DNA from 2 places in the Shewanella halifaxensis HAW-EB4 genome. Region 1 is predicted to be linked to the other one. Evidence: riboswitches for the same ligand, from Rfam matches in the RefSeq annotation. Region 1 holds a riboswitch; the other holds the start of a gene.
The links. A riboswitch is a leader RNA that binds a small molecule or an ion and turns the genes downstream of it on or off. The one in region 1 is predicted to bind cobalamin.

Region 1 (15,185 bases):
TGGCAGTGTCGTTAAGCATGTACTGACCAAGAAAGAAAAAGAGCTGTGTAAGCACATTGGTCCTAAGCTGGTGCGTGACGGTTTGTTCTTTGTCGGTATTGATGTGATTAACGAAAAGCTGATTGAAGTAAACGTACAAAGCCCTGGTGGCATTATGCGTATCAACAAACTGAATAAGGTTAAGCTTCAGACTAAAGTTATTGATTTTGTTGAAAGTGTTGTTAATGCCAAAGAGGTGTTAACTCAGAGGCGATCAGAATTTAGAAAGGCGATTGACGATGCTCACATTATCTGAGAAAGAGTGTATTGCGTTAATTAATAAAGGCGAATGCTTTCAAGCTGAAGTGGAAGGTGGCTCATTTATCGTAAAGATTGATGAGTACTCTCCGGTCGTATGTACCGCGATTCATAATGGTCATCGTTTGCGAGACGACCTGAAAAAGACCTTCTTGCTAACTAAAGAAGAGCGCTTTTATGAAGAAGATCCTTACACCGATGAAATGCTGTCGTCATTTCCTATCGTCTTGATAGGTAATGACTCACGTTTTGAATATGATCTGAATCGCCCTAAGGCCCATTCGACTTATTTCAAGACCGCGTGGGACAAGCAAGTCTGGCAAAAGCCCCTGAGCACTAAGCAGCGCAGTGAAAGCCACGCTAAGCATCAGTCTTTCTACAATGTGTTAAGTGCCCTAATCGCGCGTTTAGAGAAGCAGTTTAAAAACAGTATTGTTTTTGATGTGCACTCTTATAATCATCAACGTATTGAAGCCGATACGCCGACTTTTAACATCGGCACGAGCCAGATTGATATCGAACGTTGGGGAGCGACCTGTCATCACTTTGAGAAGCAGCTGAGCAAGATGGAGCTGCCTAACCTTGCTGTGCGTGCGGCAACGGATGAAGTCTTTCAAGGTCGAGGCTATTTAATTGCTCATGTGAATGCGCATTTCGACAACACTTTAGTTCTGCCTGTCGAAGTGAAAAAAGTATTTATGGATGAGACCTCGGGTGAGCTATATCCGCTGGTGTTAGAAGAGCTAAAAGCAGGCATTAAGCAGGCTATATCAGAAACCGCCGCATTCTTTATGCGCCGTTTTGGTAAACGTAAGTCGGTGAGAAACGTTGATCTATTATCATCGACTCTATCGCCAGAGATCTTATCGCTAGATAAGAGCCTATTTAAGCTGGCTAACAATGTCGCGACACTGAAATATATTAACCCGATTAATATTGCCAGTGAGCGTAAGAAGTTCTTAGCCCGTAAAGGTGCAGTTGCACCTGAGTTTAGTTATAAGCAGTTAAACCTCAACCCATATCAGTTCCGCGAGCAGCTATATAAGTTGCCAGTTGAAAACGTAATGGATGCGGATATTCAGCTGCTTTATCGTCATGTGATTGATAACTTGGCGACTAAGATTGACTTGCTATGCTCTATCGGTAACGACGACTTTGTGTATAACTCACTTAAGTATTACGGTCAGCCTGATAAAGACGATATAGCTAATGCAGAGTTTTTACTGCGCGCGCCAAATATTGAAGCCGATGACGAAGAGCCTGTTTATGATGCCGCTCATGCGGTAAAGTCATTCCAAAAACAGGCCGATGACTGGGGCATTAAGTGTAAGGTTGAAAAATCATCACGTATCGTTGCTAAGGCGATGGTCGACAGTGAAAGAAACTGTTTGTTGATCAATAAAGATGCAATGTTCACAGGTAAAGAACTGGTCGCGTTTGCTTACCATGAACTCGGTGTGCATATGCTGACGACCGTGAATGCTAGACGCCAAAAGCTAAGAGTATTATCGCTTGGTCTTGTGGGTAATACTCATACCCAAGAGGGTGTGGCGATCTACAGCGAATATTGCTCTGGCAACTTGACCTTGAATCGACTCAAGATCTTGGCTCTGCGCGTTATCGCGGTGAATCTGATGTTAGAGCAGCGTGACTTCTCGATGACCTTCCAAACGCTGATGCGCGAATATGGTCAAACAACCGAGCAGGCCTTTATTTTAACTACACGCGTATATCGTGGTGGTGGTTTCACTAAAGACTTCCTTTACTTAAAAGGCTTTAGAGATATTGTTAATTTAAGTAAGACAACGCCGCTAGATAATTTGTTAGTCGGTAAAGCGGGTACGCTGGACTTGCCAATTATCAGTGAGATGGTAGAGCGTAATATGCTTGAAAAGCCAGTGCCTCTATTTGAGTTAAAGCACAAGTCAACGCCAGAAACAGCGGTAATCGATTACTTGGTTTCAGCGATCCGTTAGTCATTATTAACGACGTCTGTAGACGGCATAAAAACGCCTTATTCCTAACGGAGTAAGGCGTTTTTTTATGGCGATTTTAAGGGTAAAGCTTAGATGGTGTAAGCTAAGACGAGCGGCCTGCGGCCTTACGAACGTGACGGCGTCACTTACGGAACGCTGCGCTAACGGAAAAGCTGGAAAGGCTGAGATTAAAAAGCTAAGGCGGGAAAAGCCGGAAGAGCCGGGAAAGCAACTGAGTAGCATATTTGTAGGTCGGACTTTAGTCCGTCACGCTTTTGATTTTCCTCGCAGGGCACAGCCCGCCCTCGAAGCGCAGCGTCCTAGCACCTAATCATAAAAGTAATTAAAAAGGGGACTGGCATGTGGATGAAATCAGCACTTATCAAAACAGGATTGTTACTACTCGCCGCAGTATCGAGTTGCTCCCAAGCCTATGAAGCAGAAAAAATTGCCAGTGGGTTAAATATTCCTTGGGGCTTAGCCTATGTTGACCCGCAAACCATGCTGGTGACAGAGAGACAAGGCGTGGTAAAGCGTGTAAACCTTGAAACGGGTAGGCATCAAACACTGTTTACGCCAGAAGGTGTGTGGGCTGAGGGCCAGGGCGGTTTGCTGGATATTGCATTATCTCCTTTTGAAGCTAACAAAGTTTACCTGACTTACAGTAAAGATATTGAAGGTGAGGGCGCCACGACACTTGCTCAAGCGACTTACAAAAACGGTAAGCTTACCGATTGGCAAGATCTGTTTGTATCGACTTCGCGCACAGATACCAGTAGGCACTTTGGTAGTCGGATTACTTTCGATAAAAACAGTCTGTACTTTTCAATTGGCGATCGCGGCGTGCGTGACAATGGCCAAGATACCTTAACCCATGCTGGAGCCATTTTACGTTTGAACCCCGATGGCAGTGTGCCAAGCGATAATCCATTTGTTGATAATAAGGCTGTGCTCGATGAGATTTGGAGTTACGGCCACCGTAATCCTCAAGGGTTAGTTTATGATGCCAGCAGCCAAAAACTGTGGTCGATTGAGCATGGTCCTCGCGGCGGTGACGAAATTAACTTAATCAAACGCGGTGCCAATTATGGCTGGCCAATCACCTCCCACGGTAAAGAATACTGGGGGCCGATTAGCGTCGGAGACGGCAAGTTAAAAGAGGGCGTTGAGCCGCCGGTTAAGGTGTATGTCCCGTCAATCGCACCAGGCAGTTTAGTGCTGTATCGTGGTGAAATATTTCCTGAGCTCAATGGCAAACTATTAGCGGGTGCACTTAAGTTGACTCACATTAATGTCGTGACGATTAACGAGGTGGGAGAAGCGATTGCTGAACAACGAATAATGTCAGAACTTGGTGAACGTATTCGCGATATTGAAGCAACGCCGAAAGGCGATATCTATTTCAGTACCGATAGCGGTAATCTTTATAAGCTTAAAAGATAGGTTCTAGGAAAAGCTAAGAAAGGTTCTAGATCCTAGGAAAAGAAGGAAAAGCAGGTTCTAGGTTCTAGGATCTAGAACCTCGCAGCGAAGCGTCCTAGGATCTTATGTTCGATACAAGATCTTAATCACATGCCAGCCGAACTTAGTTTTCACTAGATGCGGGGTGATTAACTCACCAGTAAAACAGACTTTATCGAATTCTTGTGGGTATACCCATTTGGCCTTTCAATATTATTAAGCCTAAGTGCGATACAAAACCTTAATCACATGCCAGCCGAACTTAGTTTTCACTAGATGCGGGGTGATTAACTCACCAGTAAAACAGACTTTATCGAATTCTTGTGGGTATACCCATTTGGCCTTTCAATATTATTAAGCCTAAGTGCGATACAAAACCTTAATCACATGCCAGCCGAACTTAGTTTTCACTAGATGCGGGGTGATTAACTCACCAGTAAAACAGACTTTATCGAATTCTTGTGGGTATACCCATTTGGCCTTTCAATATTATTAAGCCTAAGTGCGATACAAAACCTTAATCACATGCCAGCCGAACTTAGTTTTCACTAGATGCGGGGTGATTAACTCACCAGTAAAACAGACTTTATCGAATTGTGGCACCATTTGGCCCTTCTTAAATTCGCCTAAACTGCCGCCTTTCTTACCCGATGGGCAAGTCGAGTGTTTCTTAGCAAGTACGTCGAATTTAGCGCCTTTATTAAGTTGCTTGATAATGTCTTCGGCAAGTGTTTGGTGCTTAACCAAAATGTGTAGTGCGGCTGCGGTGCGCGCCATGTTAAGGCCTATTTATTGATGAAACTATGCTGAGATTATACCGTTTATCGCATAGTCTAGGCTAGCATTTAGGCGAAGCTGGTATTTCGTATTGATTGGAATCAAACAGACTTATCGCTTTATAATTAACGTTATTAAGAGTGAGCATTTTGTCTGGTAGAAACTATTTGTGTTAAAAAGCCGCAGTTACAAACGTATAGGACCCGATTACCGCTTCGATGAGCAGGTCAGTTTTGTCGACATTAAACAGGTATTTGGTCTCGGCCATATCCGCTTAGGTAAGTGGGTTGAGAACGAGGAGCGCGATAAGGCCGCTAATCTGATTTTTGACTCCTTGGCCGACTTGGCTTTTATTCTAAAGCTTCCCCCAAAAGCGCTGGGCCTGCGTGAAACCTTAAATCTTGCCTTTGGCAGTGGTGGCCAAAAAGGCATACAGGCTCATTATGCACCTCACAGATGCGAGTTAGCGCTGGCTAAAAATGCAGGCGCTGGAGCACTTGCTCACGAGTTCTGGCATGCGTTTGACCATTATATTGCACCCAAATCCTTCCATACCTCACCACGAGGAATTTCATTTGCTAGTCACAGCTGGATAGCCGATGTTAAACCCGTTCAACATCCACTGAATCGGCGGCTAGAGCGAGTATTTGAGGTGGCGATGCTTTCAAGTAATGGTGAGGATGGCCATGCCTATGTTAATCGGGCAATCGAGCTCGATAAACAATATGGTAGTCAGTATTTTTCGCGACCAACAGAGTTAATGGCGCGGGCATTTGAGTCCTGCATCGAGTCTTATCAAGATATCACTAACCCCTACTTGGTGGATGAAACCTTAAAGTCCCGGTTGTTCGATGCGGGGGGCTATCCAACGATAGAGCATCGAGAGCAGATCTTTAGTGCGCTTATCGCTTACTTCGAGCCCTTAGGTGAGGCGTTGGGGCGAGAATAATCTCTTGATGAAAAGTATATTGACGAAAAAGACCGATGCCCTTTTCGTCAAACTGACGGTATTAGAAAGTAACTGAATAGCCTGTGTCTTGCGGGGCTGTCATAGCAAGATCGGTAATTGTAGTGACGCCGGGGCTGTACGGCGCAATCTTACTGGCGATTTTGTTAGCGCCATTTGACAAGGCGAACTGATGAAAGCTCTGGCCGTTACACACAAGTTTTGGAAACACCCTACGCTTGTTTATCCTATTTTCCTGCATGGTTCTTTTGAATAGAAACAGGTTGTCACTTAAGCCTGTTTTACAGACTGCGATCAGTGTTTTCTCTAAATTAGGTTCCATTGCGGCTGATGCATTAAAGGTGATTGAAGTCAGTATAATCGCGGTTAATGGTAATAGTTTCTTCATCGTTTGCTCCTTGCGTGGGGGACTTAAAATGGCTTTAAGTTATGCGTTTGCATGGAGCTATTTAAGCGCAAGGCAATGAAAAAAGATGTGCTAAGTTTGTATTCAAATGTATCTTTATCTTATTCTCAATTCAGTCGATGTCTCGAGGTAACAGCATGTGTATTTGGCGCTAATATCGATACATTAAGACATAAAGCGGGCTTTATACTGATTGCTATTATCTCCGGACTGCACAGGAAAAAACAAAAAAGCCTGCAATGAGCAGGCTTTATTTAGCACTATTGGCGTAGTGATCCGCGATTAAGCGTTTTTCACTTTCCAGTTCACCTCTTCACCGGCGAAGAACGGCACGATAGGGTTGCCGTTTGGCAAGATAATTTCGCTCGGTACAGTCCACTTCTCTTTGACTAAGGTTACCGTGCTAGTGTTGCGTGGTAGGCCGTAAAAGTCTGGACCATGAAGACTGGCAAAACCTTCTAGCTTATCCAGCGCCCCTAAGTCATCAAATACCTGTGCGTATAGTTCTAATGCGCTCCATGCACTGTAACAACCCGCACAGCCACATGCAGACTCTTTACGGTGCTTCTCGTGCGGCGCAGAGTCTGTACCTAAGAAGAACTTACTCGAGCCTGTTGCTATCACGGCACGAAGCGCCTCTTGGTGCGTGCTGCGCTTAAGTACTGGCAAACAGAAGTTATGCGGGCGTACACCACCAACAAGCAGATCATTACGGTTAAGTAGTAAGTGCTGTGGAGTAATGGTCGCGGCAACATTATCAGGCGCCGACATGACAAAGTCAGCCGCATCTTTAGTGGTAATGTGCTCAAATACCACTTTAAGCGCTGGGAAGGCGGCAACGATGCGCGCAAGGTAGCGTTCGATAAACATGGCTTCGCGGTCGAAAATATCGATATGCGATTCAGTCACCTCACCGTGTACTAATAGCAGCATGCCGTGCTTCGCCATGGCTTCAAACACTGGGAATAGTGCATCTAGCGCCTTAACGGCAGCGTCTGAATTCGTGGTTGCGCCTGCTGGGTAAAGCTTTGCAGCAACAACGCCAGCGGCTTTAGCATCTATGATGTCTTGCTCTGTGGTGTTGTTGGTCAAGAAGATGGTCATTAGCGGTTCAAAGGTTGAACCTGCTGGGCGCGCCGCCAAAATACGCTCACGATACTCAGTTACCATCTTTGCGTCGGTGACAGGTGGTAAAAGATTAGGCATAACAATCGCACGTTGGAACAGGCGCGCTGTTGCGGGAACTGTTTCTTGTAACATATCGCCATCGCGAAAATGTAAGTGCCAATCGTCAGGGGTAAGTAGGGTGATCTGCGTCATTTGGGATTCCTAAGCGTTTACGACAAAGTAACAGGCTTTTTAAGCCTTTTCTTAGCCCGGTATTGTGCCTGAAATCGCGAGCGCTTAACAGCTGAACCTCTAACAAGGGCGGATAAATACGGGGATTTTTAAATGATCGCTTGTGCAATTTTGGCTGCTGGTGATAATTGTCGTTATCATGAGATAACTCGACTCACAAGAATAGAGCCATATGCGTTTAGACAAATTTATCTGCAAAAGCACCGAGCTTAATCGTGCTCAGGCTAGCGAGTGTATTGAGTGCGCAGAAATTAGCGTTAATGGTGAGACGATAACGGAAGTGAGTTTTCAGGTACATGAAAGCAATAGCGTTGTCTTCAAAGGTCAAAGGTTAGTGGCGCGGCCATCACGTTACATCATGCTGCATAAGCCGATACACACTCTGAGTTCCAATGTTGATGGCGACTACCCAAGCCTGTTTCGCTGTATCAATATTGAAAGAGCGGAAGAACTGCATATTGTTGGGCGGCTCGATGCCGATACCACGGGCTTAGTGTTGTTGACCGACGATGGCCGCTGGTCATTTGATATTATCAGGCCCGATAAGCAGTGCGAGAAAACCTACCGGGTGACATTAAGAGACGCGATTCGTGATGATGTAGCAGATATGGTTGCTAGGTTTGCACATGGGCTGCAATTGCAAAATGAGCCCGCATTAACCCTGCCAGCTAAGCTGGAAGTTGTCACTGAAAAAGAGGTGCTACTCACCATTACCGAGGGAAAATACCATCAGGTGAAGCGGATGTTTGCCGCGGTGGGCAATCGGGTCAACGGTTTGCACCGAGAGCGAATTGGTGGATTGAGTTTAGAGCTTGATGTTGGCTGCTGGCGTCATCTAAGTGAGGATGAGGTGAATCGGCTATCGACTCCGACGCCACAATCACCATAATCTAAAGCTTAAAATAAAAAGCCCTTAACGCTATATAGGTTAAGGGCTTTTTAATGGAGGCTTCTCTCAAGCTTTAGTCAACCCAGTGCAATACATCACGCATAATCGACCAGCGTGGCTGCACTTTTTGAGCGCCTTTACCCAGCATCCAATAATCATAAATCCCCTCTTGGGTGCCATCGACCTTACGCAGACGTTGCCAGTTGTTGATGTAATTGAGCAGTGATTGGTTGTTTTGAGCGATCGCATAGGCGACAGGGTAACGAGATTGGTTTTCTAGCAGCGCAATACCGTAACCTGGGAAGAACAAGGTCCAAGCCGAGCCTGCCTGAGCGCTGATCACTACCGCGTCATATTTGTGCGTCTTCTGCCTAAAGAAGTCTTTATAACCCGCAATTTTGACAAATTTGATGTTAGGAGCAAATTTCTTGGCATCTTCAATCGCGTCGCTGTGCTCAACGTAGGCGATTGTCATATTACGCATCTCTTGTATTTTCTCATTGCTCTTAAACTCATTCACCAGATGGTCTTTGGTGGCGATAGCAAGATTAAGCTCAAGTACCGGGTTGGCGTAACTCAGTGCATCCATCTGCTCGATATCCATGGCGAGACCTGACATGGCGATATCGAAAAATCCAGCCTTTAATGATGCGGCTAGCTGATCTTTTCTAAAGGGAATAAACTCGATTTTGACCCGTAAGTCTTCGGCCAGTTTAGTGGCCATTGCGGTATCAAAACCTACAAGATGACCGGCATTATTATAGTAACTAAAGGGCACGTTACTGGGGATATAACCGACTCTGAGTGTGCCGGCATCTCTAATCGCTTGGATGCTACGAATAGGCGTTGTCGGTGTTTGCCCCACGACCGGGAACTGCTTTTTTACCTTGGTGGGTACTTTATCTGCCACCTGCATATTGGCAATAACCCCACTGGTGATCTCTGGGCTATGGATAAACATCCCCATGCCTACGCGGCAGATTATTAAAGTTGCAAACATACTGACGCCAATACCTACCCCCATTTTCAGTAGCTGTGGCGGGCGTAGTTTGAGAGATTTTTGAAATAGTGATGCAGTCAGTAGCGTAAGTGCAAACAGATTCATTACCGCGGCAATAGAGTTAAATTTACCCGTGATAAAGCCAGACATGACAAATAGCTGGAATAGATCGGCTGGGAGTTTTACCAAGTCCAGCATAAACGGAATGGCCACATAGACACTGCCAAATAGCGCGAGTAGTCCACTGATAGAAAGCGAGGGAATGCTTGCGATATCCACCGGGGTGCCGTTAAACCAACCGGCAAAATAGACAAACATAATAACGGTGAGCTTACCGATATTAGGGAAGGTAAAGGCGATAGGGACCAAAATCTCAATCAAGGTTGCGCCGTCTTCACATAGATCATCGTGCTCGCGCATCACTTGCTTACACTCTTCAACAATGACAGGAATAACGATAAAGATATTACCCGTGGCAAAGGCGGTGACTAGGCTCGACTTTGATATTCGAAGCGCTTGTGCAAAGGTGATAGGAGTCAGCGAGGCCACAATCCACGGCAGTACCCAAAAGGTCAGCAGTAAACACAATACAAAATAGCTGATGAGATAAACCTGCATACTGGCAAACTCATCTACCCCCATGGTGCCTGCCGCCGAGGCCGACATAGCAAAAATACCGATAGGTAGAATTTTAACTAGGCCCTGAGTGATGCGTGAGAAGATCTCAGAGCTGGTGTGCATAAAGGTGAGTATTTGCTGCTTGTTCTCCCCCTGCATGCCTATCAATGCCAGTCCCATGGCGATACTAAATACCACCATTGCGGGTACATAGCCGTCAGCCATCGACTCAAAGGGGTTAGAGGGAATATACAGCTTAAAGTAATCGATGGGGGTGATTGGCTCGATGCTGCTGGTACTAAAGAAAGACGCCGATTCGATAACAGGGAAAGACAGCGGCATAAGTGCAATCATGACGATGGCGAGCAGCCACAGCAGTAACATGATAAGTCCTGCGCGACTAAAGATAAGCTTAGCGGTACTCTTTTGCAGCTTACCTATACCGCCAACCAGCGACACTACGATATAGGGCAGTACTGTCATCTGCATCAGCAGAATAACACTGGTGCCTATCGTGCCCATCCAACTGACGGATTCGCCAAAAAAAAGGCCGACACCAAAGCCGACAAACATGGCCACTAACATCTGGGTCGAGCTGGTCATAGAAAGAATTTTCTTTAGCACACACTTCACCTAAGTAGTTTGAGATCCCAGAAGAATGATTGACGACATAGCTAAAAAGAGGCGCTAGCTGTGCCCGGGAAATGTCTTTTATTATAAGTTTGGTATTGGTTTACTTTAAAGTAATAAATTTAAAATTTGACCATAAAGGTTAACATTGGCCGCGGGTTATATTGTTAAGCGTTCAGCAGCTAAGTCGATAAAGGCCCTGACTTTAGGTGACAGGTGCTTGCGGCTTGGGTAAACCACAAATACATCGATGTCGGCGCTGGGGAAGTTTTCAAATAAGATCTCAAGTTGATCACTTTCGAGTGCCCCTTGCAGATAGAAACTAGGTAGGCGGGTGATGCCGTGGCCTGCCAAAGCCATGCTCAGCTGCATATGACCGTTATTGCAGAGGATCTTTTGGCGAATATCAACGACAAAATGCTTGCCGTCATGGTCAATATAATCCCAGCGACTTGGCTGCTTATGGTTGGAGTAACAGATGCCGTTGTGGGTTTCTAACTCTCTTGGGTGGTGGGGTTTACCATGGCGTGAAATATACTCTTTCGAAGCTACGGTATAGGCTTTGCAACTATATATCTTACGGCAGATGAGGCTCGATTCTTCAAGTTGCGCCGATGCTCTAATCGCTAAGTCGTAACCGTCGGCAACGACATCGGTGCGGTTATCGCTTAAATCTAAATCTAAGCTGACATTGGGGTAAAGCTGCAGGTACTGTGAGATAATCGGTTTAAGATGATTTTGTGCAAAACCGACGGGGCAACTGAGTCTTAAGACTCCCCGTGGACTGACATCGTTTTGAGTGATTAATCCCACGGCTGACTCTGCATCGATAATTAACTGCAGACACTGCTGATAATACGCATCTCCCTCGGGGGTTAATCCAATAGAGCGGGTGGTACGGTTGAGTAGCCTGACCCCAAGACGCTCTTCGAGCTTATTAACCTCTTTACTCACGTAGGAGGTGGAGTGCCCCAGCACCTCTGCGGCAGCTGAGAAGCCACCACTTTTCACCACTTGCGCAAATATTACGATACCATCAAATAGCTTATTCATCGTCGCATTAAGAGTCATATGGAAATAGTTAATATCTTTTGAGGTAATTAATCACAGTTGCTATCTAATATACACTGCTCTACATCGAATTGTCGCTCAAAACGTAACCTTTTTAGAACGGCTTAATCTCAGTATTAAGCGCTAAGTTGAGTGGATGGCAATTGAATCAAATACACTTTGCAGCTGTGACTGCAGCGTCAATGAATAATCACTGAATAGAGAATTACTGAATAGAGAGTCCTATTATGAAACTATTAGCCTTTGCAGCCAGCAGCAGCACTAAGTCAATCAACAAGCAACTTGCAACATATGCAGCATCATTAGTGCAAGGTGCCGAGGTTGAAATCCTCGATATTAATGATTATGAAATGCCAATCTTTAGCCAAGATAGAGAAGAGCAGTTGGGCCACCCTGAGTTGGCTCAACAGTTCTTTGCCAAAATTGGTGCAGCCGATGCGATTATTATCTCTTTTGCCGAGCACAATGGCTCATACACAGCAGCTTATAAAAACTTGTTTGACTGGACGTCACGTATCGATATGAAGGTATTTCAGAATAAACCAATGGTACTGCTCGCGACTTCGCCAGGACCTGGCGGCGCATCGAGCGTATTAGCCGCAGCAGCGGGCTCAGCGCCTTATTTCGCTGCAGACGTGAAAGCGACACTTTCAGTACCAAGCTTTTTCGATAATTTCGATATGGAAAAGCAGCAGCTGCGTAATTCAGAGCTGGAAGAACAGCTAAAGACGGCGCTAGCGTTACTGTAAATCGAGAGTTGAAGATTTAAACTTGAAAAGCGAATGCCGAGCATTCGCTTTTTTGTTTGTGCTGCATCGCCCAATATCCCATTGGTTTTGCCAATCCTTGCTAGGCTTTATTAGGTCATGATATTTGCAACGGGCCATAGTCTTACCAACGGATTTATGTTCTAACCGATGGGTTGTAAATAGGATTTGCTTATCTAAAAGGCTGATTTGTTCGGCGGTTAAGTTAGACATTTAACCGTATAGACGTCTATAATGCGCGCACTCTCAAAAGTGGCACTTTTTCACTCTTGAGCGATAAAAAATCAAACTATGGAATAATCCTAGTTTTTGATAAAACTAAAATATTTTAGTCAACTTTACTGGTGCCTTAGGTTACAGCTGTAATCGAGGATAATCGGGAAGTCAGTTAAATTCTGACACTGCCCCCGCAACGGTGAATGGTGAGAGACGAGTGCACCTCAATGGAAAGGTGTTATAAAGCTTGTACTCGTGTGTTAATCGCTGATTGATACAGAACCTAAGTCCGGAGACCGGCCAGCATAGTGATTTCGATGATTTCGGCGGGCAGATCTCGAAATGCGGCAATTAGACGAACCAGCAAACGGATGGAGTTTTTCCATTTATTGGTCGTATCACCGTGACGTTTTTGCCCCGTTTTCCTTTAGGAGTCAAAGGTAAATGGGAACACAACCATCAAAAATCGCACTGCTAGTTAGCAGTCTTATTAGCCTATCTGCATTGTCGGCGCAGGCCGCTGACGTCGATGTAAACTCAACTGCTATCGATGAAGCAATCACAGTAACAGGGTCTCGTTTCGATACAACAGCCGATCAGCAACTGACCGTTATCAATACCATTGAGCGTGAAGAGATTGTACGCCTTAACCCTAAATCTGTTGCTGACGTATTAGAGACACTCCCGGGTGTAAGCGTATCGCGTAATGGTGGCGCGGGTCAGGCAACGTCAATTAGTGTTCGTGGTAGTAATTCAAACCATGTATTAGTGCTGGTCGATGGCGTTAAAGTCGGATCGGCGACCTTAGGGACGGTGAGCTTTAATACTTTGTCGCCAGAGAATATCGAGCGTATCGAAGTGCTTAAGGGCCCTAGAGCCTCGGTTTGGGGCAGCGATGCGATTGGCGGCGTTATTCAGATCTTTACCCGTCAACTCGAAGGCGGAGAGTGGTTTGCTGGTGCTGAATATGGCTCGAATGATTATATTCGTGGCTCGTTTGGCGCGGGAGTGAATCATGGCAATGGTAGCACAACAATCGCGGTCAATCATGAGCAGTCCGAAGGCTATGATGTGTATAACGGCGCCGAAGTGGAAAACGATGATGATGGTTATAAGCGTAACGCGCTTTCACTGAAAGGCTCGCAGCAGATTAACTCGAATTGGCAAGCGATTTGGAATGGTCAGTACGATAAAGGTAATACTCAATACGATGATATATATGCATCGGGTTCGGCAGATGAGTCTGACTACGAGAATTATTTATGGAACCTAGCGGGTCAGTACCACAATGACAAATTTACCAGCAAGTTAGCACTGAGTCAGTCTCGAGATTATAACGAAAACTTCCGTGGCGATGATGCGAGTGTCGCGACAGCTGAGTTTGAAACTAAGCGTGACCAAGTCAACTGGAGTAACCAGTATTTAGCTGCCGATGATTTAACTCTGACCGGTGGTATCGATTGGTCAAATGAGTCGGTTAGAGGTGACTATGCTCAAGATCAGCGTGATATTTTTGGTGTCTATGCATTAGTACAAAAACAGTGGAGTAAGTTGCTGGCTGAAGTTGCCGTACGTTACGATGATGTTGAAAACATCGACAGTGAAGTCTCCTATAACGCCAGCCTCGCCTATGAGTTTAATGAGCATTGGCGTCTCGCCGCCGCAACGGGCACCGCCTTTAAGGCGCCAACCTTCAACGATCTATATTGGCCAGACTCAGGTAATCCAGATCTTATCTCTGAAACCGCCGAAAGTTATGAACTGACATTGCATTTTAACAGCCAAGATCTTCGTGCTTATATTAGTGTGTTCCAAAACAGCATCGATAATCTTATCGCTTGGGCACCTACAGGCGAGAAGGATGATTACGGTTGGGATATCTGGAAGCCAGCTAACATCAATAAAGCCGAGATTAATGGTGTTGAACTGTCGGCAAATTATCAATTACTAGGGCTAGAACATCAGCTTAGTTATACCTATCTAGATGCAGAAAACAAGCATACAAGTGAGCAGTTAGTTGGTCGTAGTGAGAACGAATTCAACTATTTGCTGAGTTATACTTGGCAACAGTTCGACTTGCTAGCAAACTACCATTATCAAGGTAAGCGCTACGCCGGCGATGAGCAGTTCTTAGATGCCTACCACAAGTTAGATTTAAGCATTGGTTACCAGCTAGACGATGCATGGAGCTTACGATTAAAGGCAAATAACCTGTTTGATGAAGAGATTATCTCAGATCAAAACTACTTTAGCCCTGGAAGAGAGTTATTCTTCAGCGTCAGCTACCAAGCATTTTAATTATCGCTGACGTATAGCGATTGCAAAAAAGCCAGACATTGTGTCTGGCTTTTTTTATGTTATAAATTGGCAAACTCCTAAGTAGGCATGCCAATGAAACACTTGTCGATACTGAGGCCATTTGGTCTACTTCTCACCATACTGTCATTACTATTATTACAAGCTTGCTCCGGTGCGTGTATTCCCGCCTTGCCCGAAAATGCACGAGTGCTGGCCTTTGGCGATAGCCTCACATACGGTATTGGCGCGTCGAAGGGGCAAGATTATCCGAGCCAGCTTGCTTCCATGAGCGGTTTTGATGTGATTAATGCCGGAGTCTCTGGAGAGACAACAACTGGCGGTGCCGCACGTTTAGGCACGTTATTAGATAAACATTCACCCGAGCTATTAATCTTGTTAGAAGGTGGCAATGACTTCTTAAGAAACCATCCTACTATGACGACTAAATCCAAT
Region 2 (15,185 bases), 200 kb from region 1:
AGCTGTAGACAACAAACCACTGAACACAATCCAGCGCCATCCCTCTAAATGGCCACGGCTATTGAAGCCAAAAAACATCCTCGTCACCCCGTTAAACATCATGATAGTGATCATCATTACCGTAATGGTAAATAGACCAACAAAGGGCTCGGCGAGAATGAGTATGCCACCAATAAGATAAAACAGAGCACTAATGACGTACCAAAACTTGGCTTTCCATTTTGGGATACTCAAGGTGTGATATAGCTGCACCAGACCAATAACCAAAAAGATTGCGCCAATAATGGTAGTAATCGTCATTCCCGCAGCAACTGGTAGGCTTATAGCAAAAAAGCCGGCAAGGGTAACAATCACGCCAACAATGACAAACCATTTCCAGCCTTTAGTCAGCATAGTATTTACTGGGTTTTCCATATTATATCCTTTAACAATCAAGTGATTAAACTGAGTTTACATTAAGAATTCAGAGTCACGAATTAACTGTTCGACTCCTGTTGAAATAGCTTGCTCAATAACCAATACAATAATGCAAATTGGTGATGCAACCTCAATTATCGGTCATCTATAAAAATATGACTACCTATTAAGGTGATTATTTCTTGGTGTAATCTAATGCTTAGTGATGCTTGGCAGGCTTTTAACTCGGGGGATACGCTAAATCTTAGTGATATACACCTAGTTGCAGCATGGTAGAACTAGACTCCAAAAATAAACGTGAATAAGATCACAAATAAGTTTAAAGCATGACTTTAATTATCTAGCTACGAAAGGTACTTACCAAAAAATATAGTGGATTATAGGCGTTCATGGAGTAGTTTCGTGGTGCAGCAAGCCTGAATCGAACAGGCTTGCGAACTGAGTCGCTAACGTTTAACGCACTTTATCTAACGCTTCACAAAGTGCTTCAACGCCAAGCAAAGCCCTAGGCGCGGCGCGATGTAAAAGATCCGCGTTGAGTTGGTAGATGTGCTCATTTTTAACGGCTGGGATCTCTGTCCACAGGCTCCAATCCACGCCTATGATGTTGCCTTCATCTTGGCTTTGCAGAATAACTTCAGGTTGTTTCAGTACCACAGTTTCTAGGCTGACTTGTGGGTAATCATTAGCTGCATCGACAAATACATTATCACCATGGCATACACCGATGATCTGTTGGATCCAGCTGTTCTTAGCGACAGTCATAAGTGGCGTAGACCATAACTGATAAAACACACTGACCCCAGGTTTAACACTGTTGTCACTGCGCAGCTGACTAAGCTGCTGTCGGTAATCATCGGCAACCTTTGTCGCTTGAGCTTGATGACCCGTTAGCTCACCAAGAGAGACGAGCTCATCGGCCACCAGCTCAAGCGTACTCGGATTGCTATCAAACACACGAAAGCCCAACTCTTTGATGCGTGCAATATCTTCAGCCTTATTGCCACCACTCCATACCACTACAAGATCAGGCTCTAACTCCAGCACCCGCTCGATCTGAATGCCGTAATAACCGCCAATACGTGGAATTTGCAGTGCGGCCTCAGGAAAGTCAGCATGGTCGGTAGTGGCTACAATCGACTCACCCGCCCCAATCGCATACAGCATTTCAACCGAATGTGGCGAAAGCGCAACAATACGTTTAGCGGGCGCAGCGTTATCAGCAAGCGCAAAAGCCGACGGTAAGGCGCATGCCGTCAGCAACATAAATAATTGGGTAACTCTGTTCATTAAAATCCTTTTTGAAAATAGGTTAAATCTAAGACGGTACGAGCTAAGACGACTCAAGCCAAGACGGAAAGGCCGACAACAGCAAAGATGAAAAAGCTGGTTGATGATGTGAAAACTCCACCTCTCCAGCGATATTTCACAGCATTCGAAGTTATGGCTAAGCTGTAAAATTTCCAGTAACAGCCTGCCCCTGTGCATACGACTCATTCTAAGCGCCGATAGATAGAGTGAACTCTCCTCTAAACTTAACCTGCACCGACAATAACGCGACAAAAGCTAGCAGGAAGAAAGTAATTTCAAACTGTTTGGAATCAGGACAAAGCCGTCGAGTTTTCCTAGCCCCATCACATACGAGTAGTATGTGATGGGGTAGGAAAACGAAGACAATGCAGTCATCATTTCAAACAGGACGAAATTTAGTAGTCGAAGCCGGGCTGGGCTTTGATACCGTTATCAAATGCGTGTTTGATCGGGAGCACCTCGCTCACCGTATCGGCCAGCTCGATAATAGCTCGATGACACGCCCTGCCCGTCACTATCACATGCTGCATTGGCGGGCGATTATCAAGCGCCTCAAGCACTCGCTCTACCTCTAGATAGTGATAGCTAATCATATACGTTAGCTCATCGAGCATCACCAGATCGATACTGTCATCTTTAAGTAACTTCTCCGCAGCCTCCCAAGCTTGCAGCGCTGCGACGGTATCTTTTTCACGGTCTTGGGTTTCCCAGGTAAAGCCTGTTGCCATCACATGAAACTCGACGCCAGCGCCTTCTAGCAAGGTGCGCTCACCACAGTCCCAGTTGCCTTTAATAAACTGCACCACGGCGGCTTTCTTGCCATGACCGACTGCGCGAACGACAGTGCCAAAACCTGATGTTGACTTGCCTTTACCGTTACCGGTCAGGACTAATAAGATCCCTTTCTCTTCCTGCGCGCGATCGATCTTGGCATCCACACCCTCTTTAATCCGCTGCTGACGCGCTTTATGGCGCTCCGCTTTCGCTGCCTCGGCCGACTTATTATCCGTCATATTACATCCCTATTTTATCCCTTAAACACGAATCTAATTTGCTAAGTTATTTAAAAACGCTCAGCTATTACCATCTAAAAAAAACACTTACACCAACAAAAAGCGCATTCATTTATTACGTTTAAAAACACAAGCCAAACTCAGTAATGGCGAGGCTTTGAGCAATTACATTTATGACGCCCGCACATCATATTTTAATTGTTTAGTTAGCACACAAGTTACGTTTAACTTTCAGTCAAAAAGAGGTTTTTTACAGCATTAAGCGCTTTTGGCCTGTTTAGCTCTTATAAATACATTTTTCGACTTATTCACGATACTCTGTATGCACTCACCTCGTTATTAAGCCTAACGTTAGCCCAATCCCTAACGGGGATCCCAGATCTGATTCAGACGTTCGAGATCTAAGTGCTGCTCAAGCACATCGGCGAGTCGGTTGAGCTGCTGTTCACGCACTTGATTAACATCAACCACCTCGGCCTGCTCCATACCCGCCCATTTAAGGATCAACTGACATGCCTCGGGCGAATCAAATAATCCGTGTAGATAAGTCCCCATGATTTGGCCATCACTGGATAACATCCCCTCGCTTTGGCTATGCTGCTGTTCAAGGTTAACTCGCTCACCATTTTTAGCCCAAAGACTTAATGGCTGCTCAAGCGGCATTAGCTGGCGTGAGCGGCCGCAGTGGATCTCATAACCCACAATACTGGCAGTTTCACCAAGCAAGCTTAGGCTTCCCTCTACCTGCTGTAGCACCTTTGTGCTAGTAAGCTCGGTCACTAATGGCAGTAAACCCAAGGCTTCACTGCTGCCCGCGTAATCTTCGATCCCATCTGGATCGTCGATCGACTGACCTAAGATCTGATAACCACCGCAGATCCCAAGCACCTTGCCACCGTAACGTAGGTGTTTGTCAATCGCACAGTCCCAGCCCTGCTCACGGATAAACGCAAGATCGGCACGCACGTTCTTGCTACCAGGAATAATAATTAGATCGGCGCTCGGCAGGGCTTGCTTGCTTTGAGACTGATTTTGAGACTGGCTTTGAGCTTGGGTCTGCAACGACACATAATTGAAGTCTATCTGTGGATTGAGTCTTAAGGGATCAAAGTCGGTATGATTACTGATCCGCGGCAGTACTAGTACTAACACCTTAAGCTTGGTGTCGTTGGACTTTTCTGGCGCGGCAATTAATGCATCTTCAGCATCTAAATGCAGGTCGTGCAGGTAAGGCAATACTCCTAGCACAGGCTTGTTTGTATAGCTTTCTAGCCAATCTAACCCGCCTTGCAACAGGCTCACATCGCCACGAAAACGGTTAATCACAAAGCCTTTTACTCGCGCCTGTTCCGACTCACTCAAAAGAGCCAAGGTACCCACCAAGTGGGCAAATACGCCGCCCTTATCGATATCGGCAATAATAATCACCGGGCAATCGACCTCTTCGGCAAAACCCATATTGGCGATATCACCTTCTCGCAGATTAATCTCAGCCGGACTCCCAGCCCCTTCCACCAGCAGCATGTCGTACTCAGAAGTTAAACGCAGGTATGACTCACGCACTGCAGCCATGGCCTTAACCCGATAGCCCTCAGCATTTTTGCCAAAATAGTCTTCGGCTTCCATCTTCATCAAGGCTTTACCGTGGACAATCACTTGTGAGCCAGTATCTGAACTGGGTTTTAATAAAATAGGATTAAAATCAATTTGTGGCTCAAGATGACAGGCCACAGCTTGCAGTGCCTGAGCTCGGCCTATCTCACCACCATCAATCGTCACGGCACTATTTAGCGCCATATTTTGCGGCTTAAACGGCGCGACTTTTACACCTTGCCTGACAAACAGCCGACACAAGCCTGCCACTAAAGTGCTTTTACCTGCATCCGATGTAGTGCCTTGGACCATTAAGACTTTAGTTAGATTATTGGCGTTATTGTTATCTGTTACTGCCACTTTTACTGTCACTTTGGCACTCTCCTAACCTTTTAAACACAGAGGCAAACCAGCAGTCACTAAGGTGACTCTGTCTGCAATTGCCGCTATCTCTTGATGCAACCAGCCCGCTTCATCAACAAAGCGGCGGTTTAACTCCCCCAGTGGCACTATGCCACAGCCTACCTCGTTACTGACTAAAATCACGTTGCCCGGCAGTTCAGTCAAAGTTTGTAAAAATCCCGCCTTAACCAGCTGCCAGTCGTCTTCAGGTTTTAGTAAGTGATTAGTCAACCACAGAGTCAGACAGTCAACCAAGATGATGCTGTTTGCGCTAGCGTGTACCTTTAAGGCGGCAGTTAACTCAAGCGGACACTCTATGGCACGCCAATTAATAGTATCTGACTCACGCTGAGTTTGATGGTGACGAATACGCTGAGCCATTTCGCTATCGAGCGCCTGCGCGGTGGCAAAATAGAAGCACTCGCTATCAACATTGTTTTGCAGCTCAGCTACTTGCGCCTCGGCGAAGCGGCTCTTACCGCTGCGAGCACCACCTAATACCAGATGGATCACCAGCTGACTCCTAAGATGAGTAATAATAGATAACAGCTAAGCTCCGAGCCTTGCTGGGCAGCGCCAAGTGTGTCTCCGGTATAGCCACCAATCTGGCTTCGAAACAATCTAATAAAGCCGTAACGCACAATAACAAGACCCGTAATCAGCACTAATGCAGGCACTAAACCAACTAACAGCAGTGCCAACACGCCGGAGGCCAGTAAGATCGATAACTCATTGATCCCCTGCTGCTGGGCCAAAGGCTTGCTCTTACTGGTATCAGTGTCACTGACATATTCCTCTGAAAAGATAAAACTCGCTGCCACCACTCGGCTCAAACAATGCCCAACGATTAACGCCAGACTCACAGAGCTCGGGTCAAACAGGGCTAACTCTGTCAGCAATTGCCACTTGAGTAGCAGGGCCAGTACCAAAGCCAGCGCGCCATAACTACCAAGGCGTGAGTCTTTCATGATGTTAAGTTTAGCTTCTACCGTCCAGCCGCCACCAAGACCGTCAGCGGTATCGGCAAGACCATCTTCATGAAAGCCACCCGTGACTAACACGCTGGTTATCATGGCAAACACGATCGCAACAGAGGGCGAGACCCAATACAGCATTAGGCTGTAAACCGCAGCACTAATTGCCCCCACCAGCAAGCCCACTAAACCGAAGTAGCGGCTCGCTTTATTGAGTTTATCTGCATCAACCTCAATCCACTTCGGCATTGGGATCCGAGTAAAGAATCCCATTGCGATAAAAAATAGATTGAGCTGTTTTTGCCAAAGTTGCATGTAAAAATCCTTAAAAAAATCGAATAAGGCTAAGACGGGGAGAGCCGATAAAAGCCGGATAAAGCAAAGACGATTAGAGTCAGAGAGAGCAGAGACGGTTAAAAGCCGAATAGAGCAAAGACGAACGGTCTTCAACCTGTCGAAAAAGCTATAGCCTTCCAATCTTTTTCAACTCTTTCGTCATAGCCTGTATCATCTTTCCCTGTAGGTCGGTATTTATGCCGACAAGCCCTTTATATAAAACCAAGGTTGATGGGCTAAAGCCCAACCTACAGAAGAACAAATAGGCTGTTCCAGCTCAGCTTTGACCGTCTTAGCTTCAACCGTCTTAGCTTCAACCGTCTTAGCTTGAACCATCTTGGCTTTGACCGTCTTAGCTTTGACCGTCTTAGCTTTGACCGTCTTGGCTTGAACCGTCTTAGCTTTGACCGTCTTGGCTTGAACCGTCTTGGCTTTGACCGTCTTAGCTTGTTTCAGCAGTTAAATCTCTATCCCTGCATCTGCAAAGCTGGCCATCTCATTATAGAAATTCACCGCTGCTTGAATAAGCGGGAGCGCCAATGCCGCCCCCGTGCCTTCACCCAGTTTCATGCCAAGCTTTAACAACGGCTTAGCTTGCAAGAATTCCAGCATCATAACGTGGCCCTTCTCATCTGACTGATGAGCGAAAATCATATACTCACGCACGTTGGGGTTAATCTTGATTGCCGCTAATGCCGCTGCAGTTGCGATAAAGCCATCGACAATCACCAGCATATTACGCTCGGCAGCGGCCAACATAGCGCCTGTCATCTGCACAATCTCAAAGCCGCCGAGACAGGCCAGAACCTGCATTGGGTCATCAAGCTCACAGTGGTGCATAAGCAGAGCTTGCTCGACTAACATCTTCTTGCGCTTAAAGGTTGTCGCATCGATGCCTGTGCCTCGGCCAACACAATCTTCTGCCTTCATTCCAGTTAGCGCAGCCATAATTGCCGCCGCAGACGAGGTATTGCCAATGCCCATTTCACCCAAGGCGATTAAGTTACAACCGTTTTGATGGTGTAGCTCGACTCTGTCGGTAGCCATCTTAAAGCCTTGTTTCACCGCGCCTAAGGTCATGGCAGCACGTTTATGAATGGGCCCTGTGCCCGCACCTAAACGCTGGTCAATTACGCCCTCTAGATTTTCAATCGGCTTTAAGATGCCGCAATCTATCACCTCTAAGTCAAAACCTACTTGACGAGTAAATACATTAATCGCCGCACCGCCATTGATAAAGTTAACCACCATCTGTGTGGTCACTTCACTCGGTGCTATCGATACGCCAGAATCTGCAATGCCGTGGTCGGCCGCAAATACCATCATCTTTGGATTACGGATCTGGGGTTTATCTTTACCGAGTACACGGGCGATTTGCAGCGCTAAGGTTTCCAAGTCGCCCAGAGCGCCCAAGGGTTTGGTTTTTGTGTCAATTTTTTGCTGAATGACATCGTCAAATTCAGTATTTATTAGTTTAATATCGAACATATTTGATTCCCTTAACCGCTTAATAAGGTTGAGTTGTACGTACAACGATCACTATTACAATGGCTCGCTAGATGCGCTTGGCACTGCGACTACCTAAAATAAATAAAAAGAAAATACTGCCCATCACCGAGGTAATGATCCCCACTGGCAGCTCTTGGTAACTCAGCAGAGTTCGCGCTAACACATCGACCCAAACCAAAAATAGTCCGCCCAGTAGCGCCGTTAATAGCAGAGGGTATCGCCCAGGAAACAGCAAGCGTACGGTATGGGGCACCATTAGCCCGATAAAACCAATTCCGCCGCAATTTGCGACTAAGATTGCGGTGATAAGCGAGCACAATAGCAACATATTAAGCCGCAAAAACCCAACATTAATCCCTAAAGTATGGGCGGTTTCATCACCGGCACGCATGGCCACTATTTGGCGCTTATTCAGCAAGATAACTAGGGTGGCAACGATGACGACAGCCGCTGGCAACCACAAGCCTTGCCAGCTCGCTTTAGCAAAGCTACCTAAAGTCCAAAATAGTACCGATGCCGCTGCTTGTGGGCTAGAGAAGTACAGCATTAGGCTGGCCATTGCGCCAAACATAAACGAGATCGCCACCCCAGAAAGTAGCATCCGCTCGACCTGAGTACTTAAGTTACGACCGCATAGACTGAGTACCATCACCACTGAAAGGCTGGCACCAATAAAGGCGCCAACAGGCAGGCTTAGCCAGAGCATGCTTTGACTAAAGAGAGTAAGAGCCACCACGGCGCCAAAAGAAGCGCCAGAGGAGATCCCAAAAAGATAAGGGTCAGCCAGAGGATTGCGGGTCACGGTTTGCAGTACGCTGCCCGCAATCGACAGCCCTGCCCCGGCGATAAATGCCAGTAACACTCGCGGTAAACGCAGCTCCCAAATAATCCGCTCTTTCACGCCGATAGGCTCGCCGATATTAAATAACTTATGGCTAAACACATTCAGCACATCGACAGCGCTAATAGTGGCGGCACCAAAACTTGTAGCCGCAAACGGGGTAAGCAATGCCACAAAAGTGAGTATAAGTAGCACTAGATGCTCAGTTCGGCGACGACAAGTCATTGCTAGCGGGTTGCTAGCGATTGTGGCCTTACTCATCAGGGTCTCCAACTTTCATTTGAGCCAGAGCTTCAGCTTTCACTTGAACACCCGCCTTTATATCAGCGGTTGTATGAACGCCGTTTGCCGAGACAGCCTCGTAACCATAGAAATAACTGATAAGTGGATTCCCATGCTGAGGGTGCGGCCTAATTTGACAGCACACATCGAACACCTCGGCGATCCGCTGCTCGGTGAGTACCGCTTTAGGTGAGCCGCAGGCTATGGCTCGACCGTTATCAAGCAGCAATAGTTCATCACACAGCGCGCTGGCAAGGTTAAGATCATGAATAGAGGTGATGACTGTGATATTGAGGCTGCGCAGTAACTCTAAGGTTTGGATCTGATAACGAATATCTAAGTGATTTGTCGGCTCATCGAGAATAAGTAACTTAGGCCGTTGTACTACAGCACGAGCAATCAAGGCTCGCTGCTTCTCGCCGCCAGATAGGCTCTCGTAGGCTTGATTGGCTTTATCTTGTAGGCCAACTTTTTCAAGCGCCTGCGCTATCACTGCGCGGTCGGCGCGACCGGTAAAATCAAATGCACTTTTGTGAGGCGTTAACCCAAGGGCTATAAGCTGCGCAGTGGTCATCTCGAAATGATGCGGAGTATCTTGCAGCACCACGGCAATTTGCTGTGCAAACGCCTTAGCCGACAAGGTGTTAATTTCGTCGCCAAAGAGATGAATGCAGCCTGTTGTAGGCTTAATAAAGCGGTATAAGCAGCGCAGCAGGCTCGACTTGCCCGCGCCGTTAGGGCCAATAATCCCCAGCATCTTGCCTTCAGCTAGACTAAATTCAATGCCCGATAAAATCGCTTTACCACCTAGCTGCCAGCTCAAGTCTTTCACCGACAGCACTGTTTTTGCGTCCAAATCGGTTTGGGTACTAGGATTGTTTATGCTAGCCCATTTTGTCATGAGAGGCATTCGACCCAGCCTCTAAGCCCTGTCTTTAGTTTCACTTTCTTGTCTCCCTCGAGTCGCCCGCACGAGTTTATGTGTATATGGATACACTTCTAATTATCAACACGTACTTATTGATACGTACTGAACAACATCAGTTAGGCAGGTATCTGACTTAGAAGCAGCGCTACGGCTAAGCTTCCCTACAGTTGCGGGTACAGTCCGGACTAAGCCACTGCTTGCAGTCAGCTTCCGGTTCCCTTTATGCCGTTAAGCACCTAACTTTCATTCTTATTTAACGCTAACTTTAGCGCATTAGTGCAACGTCAAATAAGATAACGCCGCAGTTTAACACGCCTTTGTGCACTTGCGTGCTGAGCTTTTTCTTATCTAGCTACATTACTGGTACACGCTTCAATTCGGAGCGAGGAAAATCAGCTTCAGGGACACGATATTGTCTAATCTTTTCCGTCAGTGACGCTGTCACGCTCAAAAGGCCGCAGGTCGCTCTGCTTTTCTGACGGGCTAAAGCCCGACCTACAAGAAACGATATCCTCTAATCTTTCCCGTAAGCGCAGCGTTCTGTGAGTGACGCAGTCACGTTCCCTAGGCCACAGGCCGTTCGTTTCAGCTTTTCCGTTTTTGCTTTTCCTAGGACCTGCTTTTCCTATGAGCTAGTACCTTCTTTGAAACCTAGAATCTTCTCTTAACCCTAGCTCCTTCTTTACCGCCAATTAAGGGTCATGTACTGCTGCTCGCCATCATGCAAAACATCAATCTCTACCGTGGCGGCATAGGACAATTTAAGCGAAGTATAAAAACCCGCTGCTTGATTGACACCTAACGCTTTGGCCATCAAATGACGGATCACGCCGCCGTGAGTTACCAGCAGTACGCGCTTACCTTGATGCTGCTTAAGCATCGTCTGCCAAGCCGTATCGATACGAGACTCAAACGCCTGCATCGACTCGCCATTGGGCGGTGGTAATAACCAAGGATTAGCCCAATAGTTATCAAGTTCATGAGCATAGTTCTGATAGAGAGTATCAAATGTTTGTCCATCCCAGTCGCCAAAATTCAGCTCTCTAAACCCAGCTTCGACTGAGTAAGGTAACTGGTTTAACAGTGCAAACCTCCCTGCCATTGTAGCGCAGCGAATAAGCGGTGAACTCAACACCACTTCAGGCGCTTGCGGTGCCGCTAATTCTGGCTCGGCTTCAGACTGAAACGATACTAAACTCAGCGCAGAAAACGCCTTTCGCATCTGCTGTTCACCCTGCCCAGTTAAGGCCACATCGACTTGACCGCGTAAAATATTGCCGCCCTCACATTCACCATGTCGAAGTAAAATCACCTTAGTGGTTTGCATCATCCCCGCACACCTTCATTATTTATCAGACACTTAGTTAAAATTCATTGGGTTTTAATGCTGAAAAAGTATCATGCTTTAGCACTTGCACTTTTTATCGCCTCTCACGTATTATGGACGTCTATACGTATAAATGTCCAAACAAAATAAATGGCCACTCAATCACGAAGAGGCCTTAAATGAAAATAGCGGACATGATTTACATACATAAAAAATGACTTTGCGAACTGGTAGGAATTATCTATGGCAACCTGTACCCCAACACATGCCTTGAGCGCAGTAGCACATACTCAAGACACTGCCGACAAGGTTTTAGCAGTCCTTACCCAAAAGCTTCTTGATGGGATCCTTATCCTCGATGGTGCGATGGGCACCATGATCCAAGATCGCAAATTTGATGAAGCCGATTTTCGCGGTGAGCAGTTCAAAGAGTGGCATTGCGATGTAAAGGGCAACAACGACATGTTGGTGCTCACACAAGCGGGTGCCATCAAACAGATCCATAAAGAGTACCTATTAGCAGGCTCTGACATCATCGAGACCAACACCTTTAATGCTACGCGTATCGCCATGGCCGATTACGACATGCAAGCTCACTCGGCCGAAATTAACTTGGCAGGTGCGCGCCTTGCCCGAGAAGCGGCCAATGAAGTCGAAGCTGAAACGGGGCGCCAATGTTATGTTGCAGGCGTTTTAGGCCCGACCAACCGCACCTGCTCTATCAGCCCAGATGTCAACGACCCTGGCTATCGTAATGTCAGTTTCGATGAGCTCGTTGAAGCCTATATTGAATCTATCAATGCCCTGATTGCTGGTGGCTGCGACATCATCATGGTGGAAACCATTTTCGATACCCTTAACGCCAAAGCCGCGTTGTTTGCCATCGAAACCGTGTACGACACTCAAGGCTTCCGCCTACCAATTATGATTTCAGGCACCATTACCGATGCCTCTGGTCGCACGCTAACGGGACAAACCACCGAAGCTTTTTACAACTCACTGCGTCACGTTAAGCCACTTTCGATTGGCCTTAACTGTGCTCTTGGGCCAAAAGAGCTGCGCCCCTACGTGGAAGAGCTATCAAAAATTTCTGAATGCTTCGTCTCAGCACACCCGAACGCCGGCCTGCCAAATGAATTTGGTGGCTACGATGAGAGCCCAGAACAGATGGCCGATGTTATCGAAGAGTGGGCAGAGGAAGGCTTTTTAAACATTATCGGTGGCTGCTGCGGTACCACACCGGATCATATCCGCGTTATACGCAATGCAGTAATTAAACATAACGCCCGTAAACTCCCAGATATTCCCGTGGCCTGTCGTCTGTCCGGGCTTGAGCCACTGACCATAGATGACAACTCGCTATTTTTAAACGTGGGTGAACGTACTAACGTCACCGGTTCGGCTAAATTTTTGCGTCTTATCAAGACTGGCGAATATGAAGAGGCGCTATCGGTTGCCCGCGAACAGGTGGAGAGCGGCGCGCAGATCATCGATATCAACATGGATGAGGGCATGCTTGATGGCGTTGAGGTGATGCAAAAATTCCTCAATCTCATCGCCTCCGAGCCTGATATATCTCGCGTGCCGATTATGATCGACTCCTCTAAATGGGAGGTGATTGAAGCGGGACTAAAGTGTATTCAAGGTAAAGGTATCGTCAACTCTATCTCGCTCAAAGAGGGTGAAGAGAAGTTTATCGAACAGGCTAAACTGGTAAAGCGTTATGGCGCAGCCGCTATCATCATGGCCTTCGACGAAGTCGGCCAAGCCGATACCAAGGCGCGTAAAATTGAGATCTGTACCCGCGCTTATCGTGTCTTGGTCGATAAAGTTGGCTTCCCACCTGAAGACATTATTTTTGACCCGAATATTTTCGCTATCGCCACTGGTATCGATGAGCATGACAACTATGCGGTCGACTTTATCGAGGCGACTCGCGAGATCAAACGTACCCTACCCCACGCGATGGTCTCGGGCGGAGTATCGAACGTTTCTTTCTCGTTCCGTGGCAACAACCCAGTACGTGAAGCGATTCATGCCGTCTTCCTCTATCACGCTATTCAAGCGGGTATGGACATGGGTATCGTTAACGCCGGGCAGCTGGCAATCTATGATGATATCGACCCTGAATTAAAAGAGAGAGTCGAAGCGGTAGTACAAAACCTGCTCTGCACTGCGGTTGATAATAATGGTGACCCGTCAAACAACACTGAACAGTTATTAGACGTCGCCGAGAAGTATCGTGGCGATGGCAGCCAAACCATTAAGAAAGAAGATTTAGAATGGCGCGGCTGGGATGTGAATAAACGTCTGGCCCATGCGCTAGTCAAAGGCATCACTGACTTTATCGACCAAGATACCGAAGAGGCCAGAGCGGCGGCAACTCGACCACTTGATGTGATTGAAGGGCCATTAATGGACGGCATGAACATCGTTGGCGATCTTTTTGGCTCGGGCAAGATGTTCCTGCCGCAAGTGGTAAAATCGGCGCGAGTGATGAAAAAAGCCGTGGCTTACTTAAATCCCTATATTGAGCTCGAAAAAGTCCCAGGCCAGTCTAACGGTAAAATTCTCATGGTCACGGTAAAAGGCGATGTGCACGATATCGGTAAAAACATCGTTGGCGTGGTACTCGCCTGTAACGGCTATGAGGTGATCGATTTGGGCGTCATGGTGCCAGTTGAGAAGATCATCGAAGTCGCTAAAGCCGAAAACGTCGATGTCATCGGCATGTCGGGGCTTATCACCCCAAGTCTCGATGAGATGGTGCATAACGTAAAGGCTTTCCATAAGGCGGGCTTAACTATTCCATCGATTATTGGCGGCGCGACCTGCTCTAAAATTCATACTGCAGTCAAAATTGCGCCGCATTCGCCAACAGGTGCCATCTACATTGCCGATGCCTCACGCGCCGTGCCTATGGTGTCAAAGCTTATCAATAACGATACTCGCCAAGCAACCATCGACGAAGCCTACGCAGAGTATGACGTGATGCGTGAAAAGCGTCTATCACAGACTAAGCGAAAGGTGATCACCTCTATCGAAGCTGCACGTGAAAACCGCTGCCAGCACGATTGGCAAAACTACACGCCATTTGTGCCAAACCAGTTAGGCCGCCAAGTATTTGATGACTATCCACTGGAAGACTTAGTCGAGCGCATCGACTGGACGCCATTTTTCCGCAGCTGGGAGCTACATGGGCATTTTCCGCGTATTTTAGATGATGAACTCGTGGGCACAGAGGCCCGTGAGCTGTATAGCAATGCACAAAAAATGCTAGATAAGATTATCAGTGAAAAGTGGCTAACCGCTAAAGCCGTGATGGGTCTATTCCCTGCTAATAGCGTTAACCATGACGATATTGAGCTCTACTCTGCCGATGGGACGGATGGATCTCGCGAGAAGCCGATAATGACCCTGCACCACCTGCGGATGCAGATAGAACGAGTTGGCAACCACAACTTCTGTTTATCCGATTTTGTTGCGCCAAAAGACTCTGATGTCGCCGACTACATGGGCGGTTTTGCGGTGACTGCTGGGCACGGCATCGACGAACATATCGCGCGTTTTGAAGCCGAACATGATGACTACAGCGCGATTATGCTCAAATCTCTGGCTGACCGTTTAGCCGAAGCCTTTGCCGAACATATGCACGAACGAGTGCGTAAAGAGTTTTGGGGGTATGCCGCCGATGAAGCGCTTGATAACGAGGCGCTTATCAAAGAGAAGTACAAGGGGATCCGTCCGGCACCAGGTTATCCAGCCTGTCCAGATCATACCGAGAAAGGCCTGCTTTGGGACTTGCTCAAGCCTGATGAAACTATCGGCCTTAGGCTCACCGAGAGCTATGCTATGTACCCAACTGCTGCGGTGTCGGGTTGGTACTTTTCCCACCCACAATCGCGTTACTTTGGCGTGACCAATATTGGCCGCGATCAGGTAGAAGATTACGCGGCGCGTAAAGGCATGAGCATTGAGGAAACTGAGCGCTGGCTAGCCCCTGTTTTGGATTATGATCCTGAGTAAGGAATGATCCAAAATAGACAGCCTTGAGTGAGCGGGCAAACTTGTTTGTCCGCTCACCACGGGAAAAAATCAAAGCACTCGCTTTTATTCTCACTTATCGCCCATCTAGCGATCTACGTCACAGTTTTCAGACCAAAAAGGTTTACTATGCTCTCTTCTCAGGAGGAATGTTCTTTCCTCCACACTGCTTACCACAATTTATTTCAGGATACACACAATGAAGACT

Region 2: it holds a riboswitch for cobalamin, as region 1 does, so the genes downstream of both, SHAL_RS17915 (ABC transporter ATP-binding protein) here and SHAL_RS17025 (TonB-dependent receptor domain-containing protein) in region 1, are expected to answer to the same signal.

Annotation. Positions count from the first base shown of each region.
Region 1 is NC_010334.1:4,005,099-4,020,283, reverse strand. It holds gene gshB (glutathione synthase) at 1-295, shown strand, start outside; gene SHAL_RS17085 (flavohemoglobin expression-modulating QEGLA motif protein) at 279-2,273, shown strand; gene SHAL_RS17075 (PQQ-dependent sugar dehydrogenase) at 2,634-3,716, shown strand; partial or broken gene SHAL_RS22955 (peptidylprolyl isomerase) at 3,819-3,914, opposite strand; partial or broken gene SHAL_RS23690 (peptidylprolyl isomerase) at 4,095-4,190, opposite strand; gene ppiC (peptidylprolyl isomerase PpiC) at 4,233-4,511, opposite strand; gene SHAL_RS17065 (CLCA_X family protein) at 4,681-5,460, shown strand; gene SHAL_RS17060 (DUF3718 domain-containing protein) at 5,522-5,866, opposite strand; gene pyrC (dihydroorotase) at 6,167-7,204, opposite strand; gene SHAL_RS17050 (pseudouridine synthase) at 7,416-8,132, shown strand; gene SHAL_RS17045 (cation:dicarboxylate symporter family transporter) at 8,206-10,374, opposite strand; gene SHAL_RS17040 (LysR family transcriptional regulator) at 10,540-11,433, opposite strand; gene SHAL_RS17035 (NADPH-dependent FMN reductase) at 11,679-12,200, shown strand; cobalamin riboswitch at 12,544-12,753, shown strand; gene SHAL_RS17025 (TonB-dependent receptor domain-containing protein) at 12,879-14,732, shown strand; gene SHAL_RS17020 (arylesterase) at 14,826-15,185, shown strand, end outside.
Region 2 is NC_010334.1:4,205,278-4,220,462, forward strand. It holds gene SHAL_RS17875 (HdeD family acid-resistance protein) at 1-414, opposite strand, end outside; gene SHAL_RS17880 (cobalamin-binding protein) at 871-1,683, opposite strand; gene cobO (cob(I)yrinic acid a,c-diamide adenosyltransferase) at 2,124-2,741, opposite strand; gene SHAL_RS17890 (cobyric acid synthase) at 3,105-4,646, opposite strand; gene cobU (bifunctional adenosylcobinamide kinase/adenosylcobinamide-phosphate guanylyltransferase) at 4,719-5,249, opposite strand; gene SHAL_RS17900 (adenosylcobinamide-GDP ribazoletransferase) at 5,246-6,025, opposite strand; gene SHAL_RS23320 (hypothetical protein) at 6,242-6,382, opposite strand; gene cobT (nicotinate-nucleotide--dimethylbenzimidazole phosphoribosyltransferase) at 6,506-7,534, opposite strand; gene SHAL_RS17910 (FecCD family ABC transporter permease) at 7,602-8,657, opposite strand; gene SHAL_RS17915 (ABC transporter ATP-binding protein) at 8,650-9,579, opposite strand; cobalamin riboswitch at 9,709-9,861, opposite strand; gene SHAL_RS17920 (histidine phosphatase family protein) at 10,289-10,936, opposite strand; gene metH (methionine synthase) at 11,177-14,959, shown strand; gene SHAL_RS23325 (hypothetical protein) at 15,177-15,185, shown strand, end outside.